Regions from separate parts of the Lysinibacillus sp. FSL K6-1151 genome, predicted to be linked through region 1. Evidence: riboswitches for the same ligand, from Rfam matches in the RefSeq annotation. Region 1 holds a riboswitch; each other region holds the start of a gene.
What was found. A riboswitch is a leader RNA that binds a small molecule or an ion and turns the genes downstream of it on or off. The one in region 1 is predicted to bind thiamine pyrophosphate.
Positions count from the first base shown of each region.

Region 2: linked by a shared signal. The riboswitch ahead of thiW (energy coupling factor transporter S component ThiW) and the one ahead of thiC (phosphomethylpyrimidine synthase ThiC) in region 1 are both predicted to bind thiamine pyrophosphate.
Region 3: linked by a shared signal. The riboswitch ahead of thiM (hydroxyethylthiazole kinase) and the one ahead of thiC (phosphomethylpyrimidine synthase ThiC) in region 1 are both predicted to bind thiamine pyrophosphate.

Region 1 is NZ_CP152040.1:246,484-249,670, reverse strand. It holds gene thiC (phosphomethylpyrimidine synthase ThiC) at 1-1,534, opposite strand, end outside; TPP riboswitch at 1,680-1,794, opposite strand; gene MHI04_RS01130 (AEC family transporter) at 1,873-2,802, opposite strand; gene MHI04_RS01125 (methyl-accepting chemotaxis protein) at 2,914-3,187, opposite strand, start outside.
Region 2 is NZ_CP152040.1:869,562-872,748, forward strand. It holds gene MHI04_RS03985 (VWA domain-containing protein) at 1-602, shown strand, start outside; gene thiW (energy coupling factor transporter S component ThiW) at 847-1,347, opposite strand; TPP riboswitch at 1,439-1,546, opposite strand; gene MHI04_RS03995 (tetracycline resistance MFS efflux pump) at 1,613-2,809, opposite strand; gene MHI04_RS04000 (ABC transporter substrate-binding protein) at 3,038-3,187, opposite strand, start outside.
Region 3 is NZ_CP152040.1:3,455,838-3,459,024, forward strand. It holds gene MHI04_RS16560 (acyl--CoA ligase) at 1-1,213, opposite strand, end outside; TPP riboswitch at 1,404-1,501, shown strand; gene thiM (hydroxyethylthiazole kinase) at 1,594-2,361, shown strand; gene thiD (bifunctional hydroxymethylpyrimidine kinase/phosphomethylpyrimidine kinase) at 2,349-3,173, shown strand; gene thiE (thiamine phosphate synthase) at 3,163-3,187, shown strand, end outside.

The DNA.
Region 1 (3,187 bases):
GATCACGCCAGCGGAATTCAAAGCGTGCTTTTGACAATGCATCATCCCGTTGTTGTGCACCTGGGTGTCCTTTCGCTAAATCAGCTGCATGGGCAGCAATCTTATAAGTAATAACTCCTACTCGAACATCCTCACGATTAGGTAAGCCAAGATGCTCCTTCGGTGTCACATAGCAGAGCATCGCTGTACCAAACCAGCCAATCATCGCTGCACCAATAGCTGAGGTAATATGGTCATATCCTGGCGCAATATCTGTTGTTAATGGGCCCAATGTATAGAAAGGCGCTTCCTTACAAACTTCTAATTGCTTGTCCATATTCTCCTTTATCAAATGCATCGGTACATGACCTGGCCCCTCTACCATCACCTGAACATCATGCTTCCAAGCGATTTGTGTTAATTCACCCAGCGTTTCAAGCTCTGCAAATTGGGCCTCATCATTGGCATCTGCAATGGAACCTGGGCGTAAGCCATCTCCTAAAGAAAAAGCAACATCATATGTCTTCATAATTTCACAGATTTCCTCAAAATGTGTATAAAGGAAATTCTCTTGATGATGAAATAAACACCACTGTGCCATAATTGAACCACCACGTGACACAATGCCTGTTACACGATTTGCTGTAAGAGGTACATAGCGTAAAAGAACACCCGCATGTATCGTGAAATAATCAACCCCCTGCTCTGCTTGCTCAATGAGCGTATCACGATAAACTTCCCACGTTAAATCCTCGGCTATGCCATTTACTTTTTCTAAAGCCTGATAAATGGGCACCGTTCCCACTGGCACTGCAGCATTTCGAATAATCCATTCTCTCGTTGTATGAATATGTTTACCAGTCGAGAGATCCATAATATTATCGGCACCCCAGCGTGTAGCCCATGTCATTTTCTCAACTTCTTCTGCTATTGACGACGACACCGCGGAATTTCCAATGTTTGCATTGATTTTCACATGGAAGTTACGACCAATAATCATCGGCTCTGCCTCAGGGTGATTAATATTAGAAGGCATAATAGCCCGACCTGCTGCAATTTCTGAACGAACAAATTCAGGATCCATGTTTTCACGTATCGCCACAAACTCCATTTCCGGCGTTATCATTCCATTTCGTGCATAGTGAAGCTGTGTTACATTTTTACCCCTTTTTGCACGTAAAGGCTTCCGCTCCAATTCAGGGAAAACATTTTCTTGAATGCGCGGATCATCAACACGACGAAAACCGTTATCCTCAGGTTTAATCGTACGCCCCTCATATTCCTCAACATCTCCTCTTTCTTCTATCCATGCACGTCGCAAAGCAGGCAGACCCTTTGTAATATCAACGTGATAATTCGGATCTGTGTATGGACCACTCGTATCATATACTCGAATAGGGGCATTTTTTTCATCCCCAAAGCTACCAGTCGTTGGGCTTAATGCGATTTCACGCATAGGTACTAAAATATCTGGACGTGATCCTTCCACATACACTTTTTTGCTTCCTTCAAAGCTAGACATAATCGTAATGTTCTTTTCACTAACTACTGACATGAGCTACTTCTCTCCCTTAAATGTAATTTGATAAAAGGACCGAAAATCTAGCTCACTCCAACAAATAAAGAAAGGCCGAATCCAAAATATTTTTTTGGATCCGGCCATGAATGTAAAGGTCTAGTAATTGCACACGACATACGATGCAATAGCTTCTTAACTTTCCCACGCTGGTATGAGCCAGATCAGGTCCAAAGGGTCAAGAAACTTCTAAGCGTCTCCCTCTCAGCCTGACTCATCAGACTCCCCTAGTTAATACTATTTAGTTTGATGCTAGTGTAGCAGATATTTCTAAGAGATGGAAGTTTTCCATTCAATATTTTAAAATTTTCATCCAACTAAGTAAATAATACTTCCGCAAAATAAATCACGATCGTTACTGTTAGACAGCTCACAATGGTTGAAAATAAAACAGTTTGCGCAGCTGTAGCTGATTCCACATCGTATTCTAATGCTAGACTAGAGCTATTGCGAGATGTTGGGAAGGCACTGGCTATAAACAGAGATTGTGCGACAACTCCATCTAACCCCAATACATAAATAATGACCAATGCTACAGCTGGTCCGATAACTAATCTTGTAAAACAGCTAACAAAAACAGTTTTATTAAACATAGATTTGATTTCAAGCTGTGATAATTGTGCGCCTAATGTAATTAAGGCTACAGCAATAAATCCATCTGCGACATGCTCTACAGGTATTTTGATAAACTGCGGTATACCAATATTAAAATAGTTCATAGCGACACCAATAATTAGCGCATGAATAATGGGCATTTTAAAGAAATCTTTGATGATTGTCATACCCGATTTCGTAGAGGAAATTAAATTGTACAAACCATATGTATAAGTTGTCATATTTTGAAATATAACGAGCATGACCTGAATGGCTACACCAATAGGTTGTGTTACAAAAATCATTTGGGCCACTGGAATACCATAATTTCCAGAGTTAATGAGCACAACACTATTTTTAAAGACGGCTGCCTCCGTTTTGGCCAAACCAAGCCCTTTCGCTAAAAAATGACTGAGTATCATTTGACTCCCAATAAAAAGCACAATAAATAACCCGACTTCTCCCAGAACAGACAGCTCTACACGTGTTTCATATAAATTCACAAAAACAGCGGCTGGCATAAAGCAATATGTAATAAGCTGAGACAATGCTTTTAAGTTAAAACGAAATTTCTTTTGTAGTATAGCGCCAAGTACAAGCAACACTAAAATAGGTGCAACAATTTGAAAGAAAATCATTCCGAGATACATCATATTGATGACCCCCTTCCCTTCATTATAGTAGTGCTGAATGGCTAACAGGTCAATGTCTCTTCCCTTCACCATTAAGAAAGACTGCCTATATATTTTAGGCAGCCTTTTTCTTTACGCTAGCTTAAATCGATTTACGACTTCTTGCAGTTCATTTGATATATCATTCATATTTTGAATAGACTCTGCTACTTTTTGTAACTCTGCTTGTTGATCCATTGCAGAAGCACTTACTTGTTCAGCAGAGGCAGCTGTTTCCTCTGAAATAGCAGATATACTTTGAATAGCCATAATTGCTTGATTTTTATGCTCTAACATACTAGATAACTTACTCATTAGTTCACTAATGGAAGCTGCAATTGAACGTGACAAGTCACTGCTATCTTTA
Region 2 (3,187 bases), 620 kb from region 1:
TTTGGCAGACGCTTATTTCACAAATGTTGCCAAGCTATAATGATGTTGCCTATGATGTGAGATTAGAAGCTGATGGCTCCTTTATGATTACAGACCCTACAAATGAAGCCGCATTTTTAGACATTGTAGCGGTTAATGAAGCAGGGGAGGAGTTAGAAACTCAGTTAGAAACCATTTCAGCCTCCCAAATTCGAGCTGTTGTACAGGCCGAACCTGGATTGATTTTCTTCCGTATAGCGGATGAGCAGCAGGCCATTTATCAGGCAGGCCTAAGTGTTCCTTATAGTGCTGAGTATGAACTGCTCCCTGTTAATGAAAAACTGGTTGAAGAGTTAACAAATCAAACAGGGGGAGCCGTTTTAAAAGAACCACAAGATGTGTTCCGTGACTTTACAACCAAAGGAGCGGATCGACAAAACATTGCTACATGGCTTCTTTTAGCAAGTATGCTTCTATTCTTTATGGATATTACCATAAGACGTTTTGGTTGGAGTTTCCTAACAAAAACGAATAAAAAAGAGCAGCCAATTGAGGAGAAACCTGTACAAGCAGAAGACACGAACGTAGCCCAGCTATTAAAGGGTATGAAAAAACGATCATAATAGAGTGAAGGCAGTGCAAAATCATTCCATTTTGCACTGCTTTTTTAAATGCTTTGAGGTTTTAAAAAATGGTGGTTTCCGCTAGGAAAGGGGTGCAAAGGTGATTGACACAGTGCAGCCTTCGAAAAGTGCTTCTCGGGGGAGAGAGACGCTCATAAAGAAACGAACCCCGCTCAAAGACTAGAAAAGAAATCTTCTCGCACATCTTAAAGGATTTCCAAAATCAAAAAGCACTCAGCACCACTCAATAAAGCGAAGAATTAAAGCTCTTTACTAGTACCGATTTTCGCAAAGTGCTAGCTACCATAACACCTAAGATGGCCCCGATGGTACTTGATGTTAAAAAGGCTGGCATGAAGAATAATGCGGCTACGGATGTCTCCATAAGCAATTTTGCATAGGGTACGGCAATAAGTGAAGCTAAAATACCAGTGCCAAAAACTTCGCCGAATCCTGCTAGCCATGATTTTCTACTGTATTTGTAGGCAAGGGCCGCACACAATGCTCCAATGACGCTACCAGGAATCGCTAAAAGAGAGCCTGTACCAGTAAAGATACGAATGATGGCTGTCACAAAGGCAACTAGAACTGTTGGCACGGGTCCTAGTATAATAGCTCCTATTACGTTAACAGCATGCTGAACGGGGTAGGCGCGTGCGATGCCTGTTGGTATGGATACAAAGGTAGATCCTGCTACAGCAATCGCTACTAATAAAGCCATGATTGTCATTTTACGAATTGACATAAGGTTCACTCCTCTTGAATAAAATCATGAGGGAAATTAAAAGGCCGCTTCCTTTAAACAATAGGAAGCGGCCTTGCATAGACAATGATAGTAGCAAGTAGCGCCACTTCCCTCCGCTAGTATGAACTAGATCAGGTTCAAAGGGTCCGTACATCATCATATACGTCTCAGCCTTTTAAAGGCTCCCCTAGTGGTAAATATCATTCAATTTTATTAACCAACATTACTGTAACATAATGTTAAAAATAGTCAATGATTTTTCTGACTATTTCGTATCAGGATGCATTAGATGAGGTGCTTTTTTCAATGTCCAGATGAGTGCAAGGAAGAAGCAGGCTAATAATATGATAGATCCGAAAATATATGGACTGTTCATATTCCAGTCAAATAGTAAACCTGCTAAGGCTGGTCCAATCATATTGCCAAGGCTCATGTAAGCATTATTCAAGCCCGCAGCAAACCCTTGTTCTTTCTCTGCAAGCTTTGAAATTAGTGTATTTACAGCAGGACGAATTAGTGTTGTTGCTGTAGAGAAAATAGTTGCTACAACTAATATAAGAGCGAAGCCAGATACAAACAATATTAAGAAAATAGCAACAGATGCAATAAATAAATTGACTAACACAACTTTCATTTCACCAAAGCGATTAAAAAGTGGTGTAATCACAAACATTTGTACAACTACCCCAAAAGCACCACCGACAACTAAAATAATCGCAATATCTACGGGTGTGTAATTAAACTTTTCTGTCACAAATAATGACAAGGTTGTTTGGAAGTTGGCAATTCCGAACGAGAACACGAGCATGATAATGAGCATAACGAAATAAGGCATATGTATGGAACGAGCCATTTGCTTCGCCAGATTTTCTTGCTTTTGCTTGTCATGTGAAGTGTTTGGTTTAGTAGATGGTAATAAAAAGTAAGATAAAACAGATGCAAGTATGGCAGCAACTCCTGCCGTGAAAAATGGAAAATGTAAACTAACCTTTGCTAAGAAACCACCTATTCCTGGCCCTATCATAAAGCCCAGTGACATAGCAGCACCTAACATACTCATACCTTTTCCACGTTCCTCGTAGGTAGTAACGTCAGCTACAAATGCCATAATAGGAGGTGCAACAAATGCGGAACCTAGACCGCCTAAAAAGCGTGCTAAAAATAGCATCCAGACGTCTGTGGCTAGGCCAAAACCGATTTGTGCAAGACCTGTCACAATAAGACCGAAAATAATTAAATTTTTCCGACCATACTGATCCGAAAGATTCCCAGCAATTGGAGAAAATACGAATTGAGCTAAGGCGAACGTTGCAATTAGCATACCTAGAACTTGTCCTGCTGCACCAAAAATTTTTAAATACTCTGGCATGACAGGAATAATAATTCCAATACTCCCCATTGCGATAAACATATTAAACATTAAAATATATAAAGCCGCCTTATTGGACTTCTGCTGGGTCATCGAATGAACCCCCTTTTTATAATCAAATATACTAAAGTCTATCATAAGATATCCTATCATCATATCGGTTGAAAGTCTGAAATGAAACATACCTGCTAGTGCAGCAATACCAATCCACGATGTAGAAAAGAATAAACAGACAATAGGTGAGGTGCTGCCAGAAGCAGGAAGATAATAGAAAAAGGTCTATTGACAAAATAAAAATTCATCGATAGACCTTTATATGCTTTAACGAATACTCATTTTAAATTCTAAAAACAATTCATTATATTTCCCTAAATAGTCTGGTCCTAAATTTTTGTAAACTTCTAATGTATCGCGTTGTTCTTCAGAAGGATAGTAGCGTTCATCAGAAACAACTTCTTCATCCATTAAGTC
Region 3 (3,187 bases), 1.4 Mb from region 1:
AGGCACGATCTCCTGTTATATACCAATCACCACGGAATTGTAAATTTGTACGTTCAGGATCATTTAAATATTTTTTAAAGAGAGCTGGTGTTTCACGATGAACAGCAATATCACCCACCTCTCCCACTGCAACAGGATTGCCGAAATCGTTAATAATATTAACGGTGTTGCCAGGAGTAGGTTTTCCCATTGAGCCAACTCGCGCCTCCATCCCTACCATTGTACCAACAAGTAATGTATTTTCCGTTTGACCATAGCCATCTCGCACTTGTAAATGGAATGTTTCTGAAAATACGTTGATAACCTCACTATTTAACGGTTCACCTGCTGATACAGCTTGGCGAATTGCATGTAAATCATATGCGTGTAAATTTTCAAGTGATGCCATAAAACGATATTCAGTTGGTGTACAGCATAATACATTGATTTTGAATTTTTCAAGCATTGCCAAATAGGAAGCAGCATCAAATTTACCTTTGTAAACAAATGCAGTAGCACCACTGCCTAATGTAGCGAGAAAGGGACTCCATATCCATTTTTGCCATCCAGGTGCTGCTGTTGCCCAAACAATATCATTTTCTTGTACACCTAACCAATGTGGTGCTGTTGTTCGTAAATGAGCATAGCCCCAGCTGTGTGTATGTACCGCTGCCTTCGGGTTACCTGTTGTGCCGCTTGTATAGGCTAAAAATGCATTATCAGTACTTTTTGTCGGGGTCGGATTTATGTAAGTTGTAGGTTGATGGTGCATTTTTTCTAGTAAAGGCTGCCAAGGCTCATGTGCTTTCCCTATGACAAATTGCTGTATGCCCTGTAAATTTCCAACTTCATCAAATTGTTCAATATAGGGCTCATAGGCAACAACCCCTTTAGCATTGGCGTGATGAATGCGATACTCAATATCTTTTGTTCTTAACATTTCTGAGCTTGGAATGATGGTTAAACCTGCTTTTAATGCTGCAATATAAACAATATATGCTTCCACTGAGCGTGGTACCATCACTAAAATCACATCACCCTTCGTTAAACCTTGTAAGGTGAAAACATGTGCTGCTTGATTCGCTTTTTCCATCAAATGTGCATATGTAATAAATTGTACAGCTTGATTTTCTTCATAAATAATTAAAGCATTTTTCGTTGCATCCTGAGCATATTTTTCAATTTCCTCTGTTATGTTATACCATTCTGGTGCAACTAAATCTTGTCTTTTCATGGCAGATGCCCCCTTTTGCTATGACACATTATAAAACTCCTTTTTCAGTATTTTCAATGGTTTGCGCTTAATTTAGGTAAAGTCATGACAACTATCATACCTAGCTATATGGCATCAGTCACGTTTTGTCGATAGGGAAACTAGCTATTGAACACAAATGAAAAGTATGGTACATTTTGGTCAACTAAAAGCAAAATTGCAGGGGGACTCGAAAGAGTTGAGAAGGTAAAACCTGACCCTTTGAACCTGTTAGTTAATACTGACGTAGGGAGCAACAGACATCGATTTTTTCAGATGAAAGGCTCTTTTTCGTGTATTTTCACATAAAAAGAGCCTTTTTGCATGCTTACGTCCATCCACAAAGGAGGACTAAAATTAAAATGATATTTCAAACAATTCGTCAACAGCAACCACTTATTCATTGCATCACAAACTATGTGGTGGCAAATTTCCAAGCAAATGGTTTATTAGCATTAGGTGCTTCGCCCGTTATGGCTGACGATAGCCAAGAGGTTGAGGAAATGGTAGCAATGGCACAAGCATTATTAATTAATATCGGGACACTCAATACTCGCACCAAAAACGCCATGCTGTTAGCAGGAAAAAAAGCTAATGCACTTGGCATTCCAGTTATATTAGATCCAGTTGGGGCAGGGGCTACAACTTATCGCAAGGAAACCGTTCAATACTTACTTGAAAACATAGAATTTGCCGTAATTCGCTGTAATATCGGTGAGCTTGCGGCTATAGCCAATGTAGATTGGCAACAGAAAGGTGTAGATAGTGGTCATGGCTCCATGTCACTGGAGACGGAAGCATTACTAGTGGCACAACGATATAATTGTATCGTTATTGTAACAGGTGAACGTGATCTTATAACAAATGGCGAGCATAGCCAGTGGATAGCTGGTGGCCACCCACAAATGACAGAGGTCACTGGTACTGGCTGTTTACTTAGTGCGCTTTGTGGTGCTGCCTATGTCGCAGGTAACAAGCCATACAACCAATTAACAGAAACACTCACTTACTATAAAAAGGCAGCGGTACTAGCTTCTGCATTCACTGCAGATATCGGTGATTTTCAAATAGCTTTGCTTAATGCTATACATCGTTTATCAAAGGATGGTGAAGCATCATGCATATTGTAACGACGATTGCTGGATCAGATAGTGGTGGCGGTGCTGGTATACAGGCTGATTTAAAAACATTTCAGGAATTAGAGGTGTTCGGCACTTCCGTTATTACAGCTTTAACTGCACAAAATACAACAGGCGTGACAGGTGTTTTCCCAATTGACATTTCGTTTGTGGAAAAACAATTTCAAGCGTTAGTCGAAGATTTTCCGATTGCTGCAATGAAAACAGGCATGCTTTATTCCTCTGGTATTATCCAAGCCATCGCACGCATGATCGGTGAATTAAATATACCACTAATTGTGGATCCCGTAATGATTGCAAAAGGTGGAGAAAGCTTATTACAGCAAGAAGCTATTGAGGCGTTACGCTCATCTTTACTACCACTAGCTACGATTGTTACGCCAAATATACCCGAAGCAGAGGCTCTCACGGGGAGAACCATTCGCCATTTTGAGGATATGAAACAAGTGGCTCAAAGCTTTTTACAGCTAGGTGTACAATGCGTCATTCTAAAGGGTGGGCATTTAGCAGAACCACTTTATGCCATTGATTATGTATTTTTCAAAAATGGACAATCTTTTTCGATGCAGTCTCCACGAATCCAAACAAAAAATACACATGGTACTGGCTGTACATTTTCAGCAGCACTCACTGCTTTTCTTGGACGGGGTTTAGCGATGAAAGAGGCTATTATCGAAGCTAAAAAATTTATTCAATTAGCGATTATGCATGATTTATCCATAGGCAACGGGCATGGACCTACAAATCATTTCGCTTATCAACAGCATAAGGAAACCTGTGAGGTAATCATTCATGAAACGTGAGGATTTACAGCTTT